One region of the Kitasatospora sp. NPDC057542 genome, then DNA from elsewhere that is predicted to be linked to it. Evidence: riboswitches for the same ligand, from Rfam matches in the RefSeq annotation. Region 1 holds a riboswitch; the other holds the start of a gene.
The links. A riboswitch is a leader RNA that binds a small molecule or an ion and turns the genes downstream of it on or off. The one in region 1 is predicted to bind S-adenosylmethionine.
Positions count from the first base shown of each region.

Region 2: another riboswitch for S-adenosylmethionine. It lies ahead of thrC (threonine synthase); the one in region 1 lies ahead of ACFU7Y_RS19135 (aminotransferase class V-fold PLP-dependent enzyme).

Region 1 is NZ_JBHVFE010000137.1:9,029-14,747, forward strand. Features, by position in the region: gene ACFU7Y_RS19115 (NYN domain-containing protein) at 1-392, opposite strand, end outside; gene ACFU7Y_RS19120 (hypothetical protein) at 670-933, opposite strand; gene ACFU7Y_RS19125 (rhomboid family intramembrane serine protease) at 1,135-1,962, shown strand; gene ACFU7Y_RS19130 (Lrp/AsnC family transcriptional regulator) at 1,959-2,240, shown strand; gene ACFU7Y_RS19135 (aminotransferase class V-fold PLP-dependent enzyme) at 2,244-3,626, opposite strand; SAM riboswitch class IV at 3,679-3,797, opposite strand; gene trpD (anthranilate phosphoribosyltransferase) at 3,909-4,985, opposite strand; gene ACFU7Y_RS19145 (hypothetical protein) at 5,104-5,529, opposite strand.
Region 2 is NZ_JBHVFE010000182.1:116-5,834, reverse strand. Features, by position in the region: gene ACFU7Y_RS22605 (DUF3263 domain-containing protein) at 1-128, shown strand, start outside; gene otsB (trehalose-phosphatase) at 216-1,055, shown strand; gene ACFU7Y_RS22595 (trehalose-6-phosphate synthase) at 1,042-2,553, opposite strand; gene ACFU7Y_RS22590 (glucosyl-3-phosphoglycerate synthase) at 2,825-3,862, opposite strand; SAM riboswitch class I at 4,011-4,146, shown strand; gene thrC (threonine synthase) at 4,163-5,458, shown strand; gene ACFU7Y_RS22580 (MoaD/ThiS family protein) at 5,500-5,719, shown strand, end outside.

The DNA.
Region 1 (5,719 bases):
TCCATCAACCGGGCCGCCTCCGCGGCCGCGTCCTCGGCGCCGGCCCGCTCGGCCTCCTCGCCGACCTCGGCCACCAGCCGGCTCCAGCCCGGCGAACGCACCAGGTAGGCGGCGGCCGCGATGTCCATCGGATCGGCCGCGCCCGGGACGGTGCCCGACTCCAGCGACTTCACCAGGTCCGGCTGCCCCAGGCGCAGCCGCTCCGCTATCCGTACCCGGAAGGCGGGCTCCGCCTCCAGCGCCGCCGCCAGCGCGGTGGCCGCGTACTTGGCCCGTCGCGCCGGGGTGAACTTGACGTACTGGCGCAGGCCCTGCGGGAGCTCGGTCGACGGCAGCCCGCCGAGCGCGTCCGAGGCCAGCCCGACCACGCGTCGGCGCACGCCCTCGGGCAGCGGCCGGTCGAGCTTCTCGACGACGGGCTCCGCCGCGGGCTCGCAGGAGTCGTTCGCCGCCCCCGCCGCCTCGGCCGAGGCCTCGGCCGCAGCGGGCTGAAGCCCCTGGGCTTCGCCGGGCTCCTTCGCTGCGTCCACCACGTCCTCGGCTCCGATCCTGGTCCAGCGGGCACGGCCGCTGCCGCCCCTGTCGTCACGCTCCGTGCGTCTTGTTTCTGTATTGTCCCGTGCGGCACGGGCGGGTGCGCCGCGCACCCACCCGTCGCACCGGCGGGGATCAGCCCTGCTCGGCGGGGTCCTGCGGCCCCTCGGCGCCCGGCCGGGCCACCAGCTCGACCTGGTCCACCGCGTTGCACCAGCGGCAGCGCACCGACTCGACGGTCTCGCTCAGCACCTCGGTCTCCTCGACCTTGGACTCGCCGGCCAGGTCGAAGTGGAGGAACTCGGTGACCCGCGCGGTACGGGTCACGTCGAAGCGGGTGAGGTTGCCGCACAGGGTGCAGCGCCAGCGCGTCTCGGCAGTCAGGGCGGGGACGGTCATCGGGGGTCCTCTCGGGTGGTCCCTGCGTGGGCTAGGCGCTCCCCCCGGAGCCCCGGCGTCGGCGGCGGGAGGCGGGAATGCCCGCCCCCAGCCTATTGCCTGGGGCAACCATCGCGACCACCGGTTGCCCGAACAACCGAGCTAGTCCACCTGCCGTAAACCGCCGTGTCACCTGCGGCGCCCGGAGGGATGCTTGGCCACATGGCGCTCGCGGCCCCCGACCACACCGCCGCCCCGGGCGGCCGCCCGGCGGCGACCGTCCCGGTGGTCAGCTACGCCTTGATCGCGCTCAACACCCTGGTCTTCCTGCTCGGCCCGGCCGCCGGGCTCAACCCGCTGTACGGCACCGGCCAGACCCGGCTCTGCGCGGAGCAGCGGTACGAGCAGCGCTGGGGCGCCATCCCGGCCGAGGTGCTGGCCGGACGGGCGCTGACCGCCGGACAGCTCGCCGAGGCCCCCGACCCGGCCCCCGGCTGCCCGACCGCCCCGACTCCGGGCAAGCACCCGGCCCTGTCCGTCCTCACCGGGCTCTTCCTGCACGCCGGCTGGCTGCACCTGCTGGGGAACCTGCTCTTCCTCCAGGTCTTCGGCCCCACCGTCGAACGGCGGCTGGGCCGGGCCCGGTACGCCGTCTTCTACCTGGCCGCCGGCAGCCTGACCACGTACGGCTTCGCGCTCGCCGAGGCACACTCGCCGAACTCCACCCGGGTGCTCATCGGCGCCTCCGGGGCGATCTCCGCCGCCCTCGGCGCCTACCTGCGCCTCCACCCCCGGGCCCGGGTGACCACCCTCGTCCCGCTGCTGCTCTTCCTGCCGCTGCGCTTCCCCTCCTGGCTGGTGCTCGGCCTCTGGTTCGCCCTGCAGTGGTGGTCGATGCACTCGGCCGGCCCGGGGGTGGCGTACCTGGTCCACGTGATCGGCTTCTCGGCCGGGTTCCTCTACGTCTGCACCGTGGTCCGCCACCCCCCGCGACGACCGGGCCGACGCCCGATACGCTGGCGGCACCCCACAAAGGAGCCCGAACTGTGATCACCGCCATCGTCCTGATCAAGACCAGTGTCGACCGCATCCCGGAGATCGCCGAGTCCATCGCTGCCATCGAGGGCGTGAGCGAGGTCTATTCGGTGACCGGGGGCTACAACCTGGTGGCGATGGTGCGGGTGCGCCGGCACGACGACCTGGCCGAGGTCATCCCGGGCCGGCTCAACAAGGTCCCGGGTGTGGCCCACACCGAGACCCAGATCGCCTTCCGCACCTACTCCCAGCACGACCTGGAAGCCGCCTTCGCCCTCGGCCTGGACGAGTAGCGATCAGCCCTCGCGCCGACCCCGGTCGATCTGCGCGGTCGCGACGCAGCGCCCGCCCTCGTTGCGGTAGCTCCAGGCCGCGCCGTCCGTGACCAGCTCCCGGACGGCGGTCAGGAAGCGGTCCACGTGCTCGTCCGGCGTCCCGGCGCCGAAGCTCACCCGGATCGCGTTCAGGCTGCGCTCGCCCGGCAGCGAGGGATCGGGAGCGCCGCACGCCGATTCGACGGCCGGGGCCTCGTCCCCGAGCAGCGTGCGCACCAGCGGGTGGGCGCAGAACAGGCCGTCGCGCACCCCGATGCCGTACTCGGCGGACAGCGCGGCCGAGAAGTGCGAGCTGTTCCAGCCCCGGACGACGAAGGACAGCACGCCCACCCGCGTGGAGTCCGCGCCGAACAGGTTCAGCACCTTGACCTGTGGGATCTCGGCCAGCCCGGCCGTCAGGCGGGCGATCAGCTGCTGCTCGCGGGCCTCCAGCGCGTCGAAGCCGGCCTCGGTCAGCGCCCGGCAGGCCGAGGCGATCGCATAGGCGCCGATGACGTTCGGCGAGCCGGCCTCGTGCCGGGCCGGGCCGGTGTGCCACTGCACGGCCACCGAGCCGTCGGTCTCCCGGGCCACCGTACGGGTCGCCCCGCCGCCGGCGAGGTACGGCTCGGCCGCGTCCAGCCAGTCCGCCCGGCCGGCCAGCACCCCGGCGCCGAACGGCGCGTAGATCTTGTGGCCGGAGAAGGCGATCCAGTCGACGCCCAGCTCGCGCACCGAGACCCGGTGGTGCGGCGCCAGCTGGGCGGCGTCCAGCACCACCCGGGCGCCGTGCCGGTGGGCGGTCTCGGTGAGCTCGGCGACCGGCCACAGCTCGCCGGTCACGTTGGAAGCGCCGGTGACGCAGAGCAGCTTGGGGCCCTCGGGCGCCTCGGCGAGCGCGGCGTCCAGCGCGGCCACCGCCTCGGCCCGCGAGCGCGGCGCCCGCAGGTAGGTCACGTCCAGTCCGGCGTGCGCCCAGGGCAGCAGCGAGGCGTGGTGCTCGGTCTCGAAGGCGAACACCCGGGTGCCGGCCGGAACGGCGGCGGCCAGCAGGTTGAGCGAGTCGGTGGTGGCCCGGGTGAAGACCACCTGATCGCCCTCGCGCAGGTCGAGGAACTCGCCGACGGTGCGGCGGCTCTGCTCGAACAGGTCGGTGGACAGCTGCGAGAGGTACCCGGCGCCGCGGTGGACGCTGCCGTAGTACGGCGCGTAGGCGGCGACGTCGTCCCACACCCGCTGGAGCGCCGGCGAGCTGGCCGCGTAGTCGAGCGCCGCGTAGCCGACCCTCTCACCGCTGGCGAGCGGGACCTCGACGTCGGCGCCGAGGACGGCGAGCGGGGCGCAGATTTCGGTGGAGAGGGACATGAGGATGCACTCCTTCAGGGGTGTAGGGACCCCGGGAGTGCCAGTCGTCGGGCGTCCGCGCTTGTCGCACGGACGGTTTGCCGTGGCGACCCGGTCCTCACCCAGGGCACCCCGCCACGGACGGAGGGTTGCCGGACAGCCAGCTGGGGCTTGACGCTGTCGCTCATGACCTGGCGAAGACTCTAGGCCGCGTCCAGCGGGTGGTCAAACGGGCATCCAGCATCCGGACAGCGCGCGAAGAGCCCGTGCCGGCGTACCGGCACGGGCTCCCCAACGGCCGTCTCAGATCCGGCTGGTGGCCTCCGACCAGCGCCGCAGCAGGTCCTGTGCGGCGCCGGAGTCGATCGCCTTCGCGGCCCGCTCCATGCCGGCCGCCAGCTGCTCGGTCAGCGGTGCGTCGCCCAGGTCCAGCGCGACCAGCGCCGCCGCCGTGTTCAGCAGGACGGCGTCCCGCACCGGCCCGTGCTCCCCCGCCAGCAGCCGCCGCGCGACCTCGGCGTTGTACGAGGCGTCCGCCCCGCGCAGCGCCTCGATGCCGACCAGCTCGATGCCGACGTCCCGCGGGTCGAAGGTGGTCTCGGTGACCACTCCGTCGCGCACCAGCCAGACCTGCGAGGTGGTGGTGATGGTCAGCTCGTCCAGCCCGTCGTCACCGCGGAAGACCAGCGCCGTCGCGCCCCGCCGGGCCAGCACCCCGGCGATCAGCCCGGACAGCCGGGTGTCGAAGCAGCCGATGGCGTGCGCGGTGACCTTGGCCGGGTTGGTCAGCGGGCCGAGGATGTTGAAGGCGGTCGGCACCCCGAGGTCGCGCCGCGCGGTGGCCGCGTGCCGCATCGAGGGGTGGAACTTCGCCGCAAAGCAGAAGGTGAGCCCGACTTCCTCGGCCACCTCGGCGACCCGCCGGGAGGAGAGGTCCAGCGCCACCCCGAGCTTCTCCAGCACGTCCGAGGAGCCGCTGGCGGAGGAGGCCGACCGGTTGCCGTGCTTGACCACCTTGGCGCCGGCGGCCGCCGCGACGATCGCCGACATGGTGGAGATGTTGACGGTCTTCGCCCGGTCCCCGCCGGTGCCGACGATGTCCACCGCCGGGCCGGGGATCTCCAGCGGCTCGGCGTGCGCGTACATTGCGTCGACCAGACCGGCGATCTCCTCGACCGACTCGCCCTTGGCCCGCAGCGCGATCATGAACCCGGCCACCTGCACCGGGGACGCCTCGCCGCTCATGATCCGGTCCATCGCCCACTCGGTGGACGAGCGGTCGAGGTCGTTCCCCTTCAACAGTGCCGCCAGGAGGTCCGGCCAGGTGCGGACCACCTGCGCGGGGTCGCTACCGCCGTTCGCAGGGTTCACGTTCACCATGGCTGACTCCAGCTGTTGTCGGTTCCCCACACCAGGGGGACGTCCGTACGGATGGAGCCAGCCTATCGAGCGAAGGGGCGGCTTCTACCCCTGTATTTGCTAACTGCCGGACCGGATTTCAGCGGACTGCCGGAGTCCGCTTCGCCAGCCGCGCCCGCAGCAGGGTGGCGACCGCCTCGGCCAGCGCCACCGGGTCCACCGGGTGGGAGATGGCGGCGTCGGCCCGGCTCCAGGCGGCGAGCCAGGAGTCCTGCGGCCGCCCGATCAGCACCAGCACCGGCGGGCAGCCGTAGATCTCGTCCTTGAGCTGGCGCCCGAGGCCCAGCCCGCCGGCCGGAACGGCCTCGCCGTCCAGCACGCAGAGGTCCACTCCCCCCTTCTCCAGCGCCTTGAGCACCGCGGGGGTGGTCGCGCACTCCAGGTAGGACAGTTCCGGAAGATCCTCGGCGGGCCGGCGGCCGAGCGCCGTCAGCACCTGCTCACGGGTGTTGCGGTCGTCGCTGTAGACGAGGACGGTGAGCGTCTCATCGGTCGTGTACGCCATGGGCCCTGCTCCCTCAAGTGTGATCCGGACCACGTTCGCCTGATCCGGATGCTACTCCGGATCACCCTCCGCCGAGTCCCCCTCGCGCACGTTCCTCCCCGAGCCGCCGCGTCCCGGGCTCACCCGCCCGGAGGACGGCCCGTCACCCGGCCCCGCCCGGTCCACCCGTACGGCCGACCCGAGGCCCCTC
Region 2 (5,719 bases), on a different contig from region 1:
GGCTCTCCTCCACCCGCTACTACCAGGTGCTGAACGCCTTGCTGGACCGGGAGGAGGCGTTGGCGCATGCGCCGGTTCTGGTGAATCGGTTGCGGCGCGTGCGGGAGGCTCGGCGGGCGGCTCGTTGACCGGGGGGCTCTCGGGAGGACGGGTGTCGGGGGCGGCTGCGGGGGTGGCGGGTGCGGAGGGGGACGCTCCGGGGTAGGGGCTTCGGTATGGGCTTTGAAGAGATGTTCGTGCCGGGGACCGAGGCGGGGCGGGACGGGGTGCGGGCCATCCTGGCGACGCCCGGGGATGCCGTGATCGGGTTGGACTTCGACGGGACGTTGGCGCCGATCGTGGCGGATCCGGGGCAGGCGCGGGCGCATCCGGGGGTGGTGGGCGCGTTGCGGCGGCTGGCGCCGGTGGTGGGGGCCGTGGTGGTGGTGACGGGCCGGCCGGCCGGGTTGGCGGTGGAGTACGGGGGGTTCGCGGGGCTGCCGGGGGTGGTGGTGCTGGGGCACTACGGGGCCGAGCGGTGGGAGGACGGGGAGCTTTCGGCGCCGGAGGTGCATCCGGGCGTCGCCCGCGTGCGGGCGGTGTTGCCGGGGGTGCTGGAGCGGGTGGGGGCGCCCGAGGGGACGTGGGTGGAGGACAAGGGGCGGTCGGTGGCCGTGCACACCCGGCGGACGGCGGCGCCGGAGGAGACGTTGGAGCTGCTGCGGGCGCCGGTGGGGGAACTGGCGGCCGAGCACGGGTTGGTGGTGGAGCCCGGGCGGCTGGTGCTGGAGCTGCGGCCGCCGGGGGTGGACAAGGGGGCGGCGCTGACCGGGTTCCTGCGGGAGCGGGGGGCTCGTTCGGTGCTCTACGCGGGGGACGATCTGGGGGATGTGGCGGCCTTCGTCGCGGTGGAGAAGCTGCGCGGCGAGGGCGTGGCCGGGGTGCTGGTGTGCGCCGGCGCGGTGGGGGACGCGCCGGTGCGGGACCTGGCCGACCGGGCGGACCTGGTGGTCGCCGGGCCGGAGGGTGTGGTGGAGCTGCTGGGGGCCTTGGGGGAGGCGCTCACAGCGCGTTGAGCTGGTCCAGGAACCACTGCTGCGGGGGGAGCGCGGTGGCCGCCGCGGCCAGGCGCTTGGTGTGGTCGGCGCGCTCCTCCGGGCTCATGGTGAGGCCGGCGTGCAGGGCGTCGGCGGTGGCGATGACGTCGTAGGGGTTGACGGTGAGGGCGTCGTCCTTGAGCTCGGCGTGGGCGCCGGCCTCGCGGGAGAGGACGAGTGCGCAGCCGTGGTCGGAGACCACGGGGACCTCCTTGGCGACCAGGTTCATGCCGTCGCGGATGGGGTTGACCAGGGCGACGTCGGCCAGCCGGTAGGCGGCGAGGGAACGCGGGAAGTCGTCGTCGACGTGCAGGATCAGCGGCTGCCAGCTGGGGGTGGCGAACTCGCCGTTGATGGCGGCCGCGAGGTCCTGGACGGCCGCGGTGTAGTTCCGGTACTCGGCCAGGTCGGTGCGGGAAGGGTAGGCGAAGGCGATGTGCACCACCCGGTCGTGCCACTCGGGGCGGGTGCGGAGCAGGTGCCGGTAGGCCTGGAGGCCGCGGACGATGTTCTTGCTCAGCTCGGTGCGGTCGACCCGGACGATGGTGCGGCGGTCGCCGACGGCCTCGCGGAGGGCGGCGAGGCGTTCGTCGACGTCGGGGCGGTGGGCGCGCTCGCGCAGGAAGTCGGCGTCGGCGCCGAGGGCGTGGACGCCGAGGCGTGTGGTTCGCCGAACGGGGGTCCCCCCGGCCGAAGGCCGGGGGAGGGTGGTGCGGCCGTCGAAGGTGACGGTGAGCGCGTCGTAGTCGACGGTCGCCTTGAGGAGGTCTTCGCAGCAGGCGGCGAAGGCGCGGGCCCAGCGGTGGGTCAGGAAACCGGCCCGGTCGGCGCCCAGGATGCCGGTGAGGACGGCCCGGGCGACGTCGTCGGGCAGCAGCCGGTAGTACTCGGGCGGGGCCCAGGGGGTGTGCGAGAAGTGGCCGATCCGCAGGTCGGGACGGGCTTCGCGGAGCAGGGCCGGGGCCAGGGAGAGGTGGTAGTCCTGGATGAGGACGGCGGCGTTCGGGGCGGCTTCGGCGGCCAGGGCTTGGGCGAAGGCCTCGTTGTAGGCCTGGTAGGCGGCCCACTCGGTGCGGAAGCCGGCGTCGAAGGCGGGCGCGGTGGGGGTCGCGTAGAGCAGGTGGTGGACGAACCAGAGGGTGGAGTTGGCGACGCCGTTGTAGGCGCGGGCGAAGGTCTGCGGGTCTATGTCCAGCATCCGTACGGCCTGGCCGCCGACCGCGTGTCCGGCCAGGTCCAGGCGGCCGTGGGGCGCCCCGGCGGCGGCCCTGCGGTCGGAGTCGTTGAGGGCGGCGCAGACCCAGACGGCGTTCGGGTCCTCGACGGCGGAGAGGCCGGAGACCAGACCGCCGCCGCCGCGGCGCAGGGTCAGCGTGCCGTCGTCGGCGGTGCTGAAGGACACCGGTCCCCGGTTGGAGGCAACCAGGACGGGGGCGGTGCCGGTCGCGCTCGAACGGTTGGTCGATGAATCGGCCATGGGGGTTCCTCTTCTCGGGCTGCCGGATCACCCGGTGGGGGGTGATCCGGGCGCGCGACGGAGCGGAGCGCGACGGGACAGCCGTACAGTCGGGGCCCTGCGACAGGCGACGGCCAGGGCCTGGCCGCCTTGAGGCTCCGCAGGGATCGAGTGGGAAGCCTCCTCGTCGGGAGGGGGAGGAGTCACGGTTGGGATGTTGCCGGTTGGTCGACATCGCAAACCCACAGTCGGATAGTCCGGCAAACCGCAGCGGCCGCACTGCACGGGTGTGTCACCCGTCGGTGCGGCGCTTCGCGTATTCGGGGACGGTGTGCATCGGGGGGCGTTCCAGGGAGGTGATCTCGTAGGTGCGGGGGGTGAAGATGGGGGTCTCTCCGGCCGAAGGCCGGGAGAGGGTTCCGGGGCTGCGGGTGAACTGGGTGAGGTGGGGGTGGACGAGGTCGGCCGAGGCCTTGAGGCGGTGGGTGCGGTCGAGGCGTTCCAGGGCGGTCCGGTAGATGGTGGCGGCCATCCGGCCGAGGGCCTGGCCGTCCTGGTGGCGGTGGTGCCGGACGCCGACGTCCACCTGGGCGAGGGCGTCCAGGCCGACCAGCTCCAACGCGTCGACCAGCAGTCCGAGTTCGACGCCGTAGCCGGTGGGGAAGGGCAGCCGTTCGAGCAGTGAGCGGCGGGCCGCGTACTCGCCGCCGAGGGGCTGGACGAAGCCGGCGAGTTCCGGCCAGTGGAGGTTGAGCAGGGGGCGGGCGACGAGTTCGGTGACCCGGCCGCCGCCGGCGGGCAGGACGGCGCCCTCCGACTCCAGCGGGCGGTCGTACATGGCCTTGACCAGCTGGATGGAGTCGTCGGTCAGCAGCGGGCCGACGATGCCGGAGACGAAGGCGGGGTCGAACTCGCGCAGGTCGGCGTCGATGAAGCAGACGATGTCACCGCGGGTGACCAGCAGCGAGCGCCAGAGCACCTCGCCCTTGCCGGGCACGGCGGGCAGCCGGGGCAGGATGGCGTCGCGGTGCTCGACCCGGGCGCCGGCCTCGGCGGCGACGGCGGCGGTGGCGTCGGTGGAGCCGGAGTCCACGACGACGAGTTCGTCGACGAGCGGGAGGCGTTCCATCAGCTCGCGGCGGATGGTGCGGACGATGTCGCCGACGGTGGCCTCCTCGTCCAGGGCGGGCAGGACCACGCTGACGGTGCGGCCGGTGCGTTCCTTGGCCGCGAGGAGGGTGTCGACCGGCCGGTCGGCCGCGCTCCAGGAGCGGCGGCGCAGCCAGGACGCCACCTGCGGGAGGAGCTCGGGAGTCGGTTCGGCGGGCACGGAGGTCTCCTCGGCGGGGTGGGGTGGGACGGGTCATCTCGCGTGGCGGACGGTCCCGTTCGGGTTTGACGCCTTCGGATACAGTCTTCGTACAGCGGTCGGACCTTTGCACGCCGGGGTCGCCGTTGAGCACCACCACAATTTCACAAGCTCATCCAGAGGGACTGAGGGAACGGCCCGTTGACGTCCCGGCAACCTTCTCGCGCGGCTGTCGTCGACAGGCCCCGGCGGGACAGGTGCCAATTCCGGCCCGTGTCGCGACCGCGCCACGGGGAAGATGAGGAGAGAGGCCTCGCCGTCATGGCTATCACTGAGACGACCCCTTCCGGCGCCGCACCCGTTTCCGTCGACCTCGGCCCCGCCGCCGCGCTGTCCTGTCGGGAGTGCGGCACCCGCTTCCCGCTCGGCCCCAGCTTCGCCTGCCTGGAGTGCTTCGGCCCGCTGGAGATCGCCTACGAGTTCGGCAGCGAGGGTGCCGAGGAGCTGCGCAAGCGGATCGAGGCCGGTCCGGCGTCCATCTGGCGCTACGCGCCGCTGCTGCCGGTTCCGGCCGACGTGGCGTCGAAGCCCAACCTGAACCCGGGGTGGACCCCGCTGGTCAAGGCGGACAACCTGGGCCGGGAGCTCGGTTTCACCGCCCAGCTGCACATCAAGGACGACTCCGGCAACCCGACGCACTCGTTCAAGGACCGGGTGGTCGCGTGCGCGATCGAGGCGGCCCGGGCGTTCGGGTACACCACGCTGTCCTGCTCCTCGACCGGCAACCTGGCCGGCGCGGTGGGGGCGGCGGCGGCCCGGGCCGGGTTCCGGTCCTGCGTGTTCATCCCGCACGACCTGGAGCAGGGCAAGGTCGTCATGGCCGGGGTGTACGGCGGCGAGCTGGTCGGCATCGAGGGCAACTACGACGACGTGAACCGCTTCTGCTCGGAGCTGATCGGCGACCCGGCCGGCGAGGGCTGGGGCTTCGTCAACGTGAACCTGCGGCCGTACTACGGCGAGGGTTCCAAGACGCTGGCGTACGAGATCTGCGAGCAGCTCGGCTGGCGGCTGCCGGAGCAGATCGTGGTCCCGATCGCCTCGGGCTCGCAGCTGACGAAGATCGACAAGGGTCTCCAGGAGCTGATCAAGCTCGGTCTGGTCGAGGACCGGCCGTACCGGATCTTCGGCGCCCAGGCCGAGGGCTGCTCGCCGGTGTCGGCCGCGTTCAAGGCCGGCCGGGACGTGATCAAGCCGGTCAAGCCGGACACCATCGCCAAGTCGCTGGCGATCGGCAACCCGGCCGACGGCCCGTACGTGCTGGACATCGCCCGCCGGACCGGTGGCGCGGTGGAGGACGTCACGGACGCCGAGGTCGTGGCGGCGATCCGGCTGCTGGCGCGGACCGAGGGCGTCTTCGCCGAGACCGCGGGCGGGGTGACCGTCGGCGTGCTGAAGAAGCTGGTCGAGACCGGGCAGCTGGACCCGGCCAAGGAGACCGTCGCGATCAACACCGGCGACGGCCTGAAGACCCTGGACGCCGTCTCCGACGCCGGGATGACCGCCGTCATCCGCCCGACGCTGGACTCGTTCCGCGACGCCGGCCTCGCGTCCGTCTGAACCACCCCGCCCCGACAGGCCCCGCCCCCGCAAGGAGAGTCATGAGCGCCAACGTCCGCATCCCCACCATCCTGCGCACCTACACCGGCGGCGCCGCCGAGGTGACCGCCGAGGGTGCCACCCTGGCCGAGGTCATCGCCGACCTGGAGAAGAACCACGCGGGCATCTCGGCCCGCATCCTGGACGACACCGGCAAGCTGCGCCGCTTCGTGAACGTCTACGTGAACGACGACGACGTGCGTTTCGCCGAGGGCCTGGCGA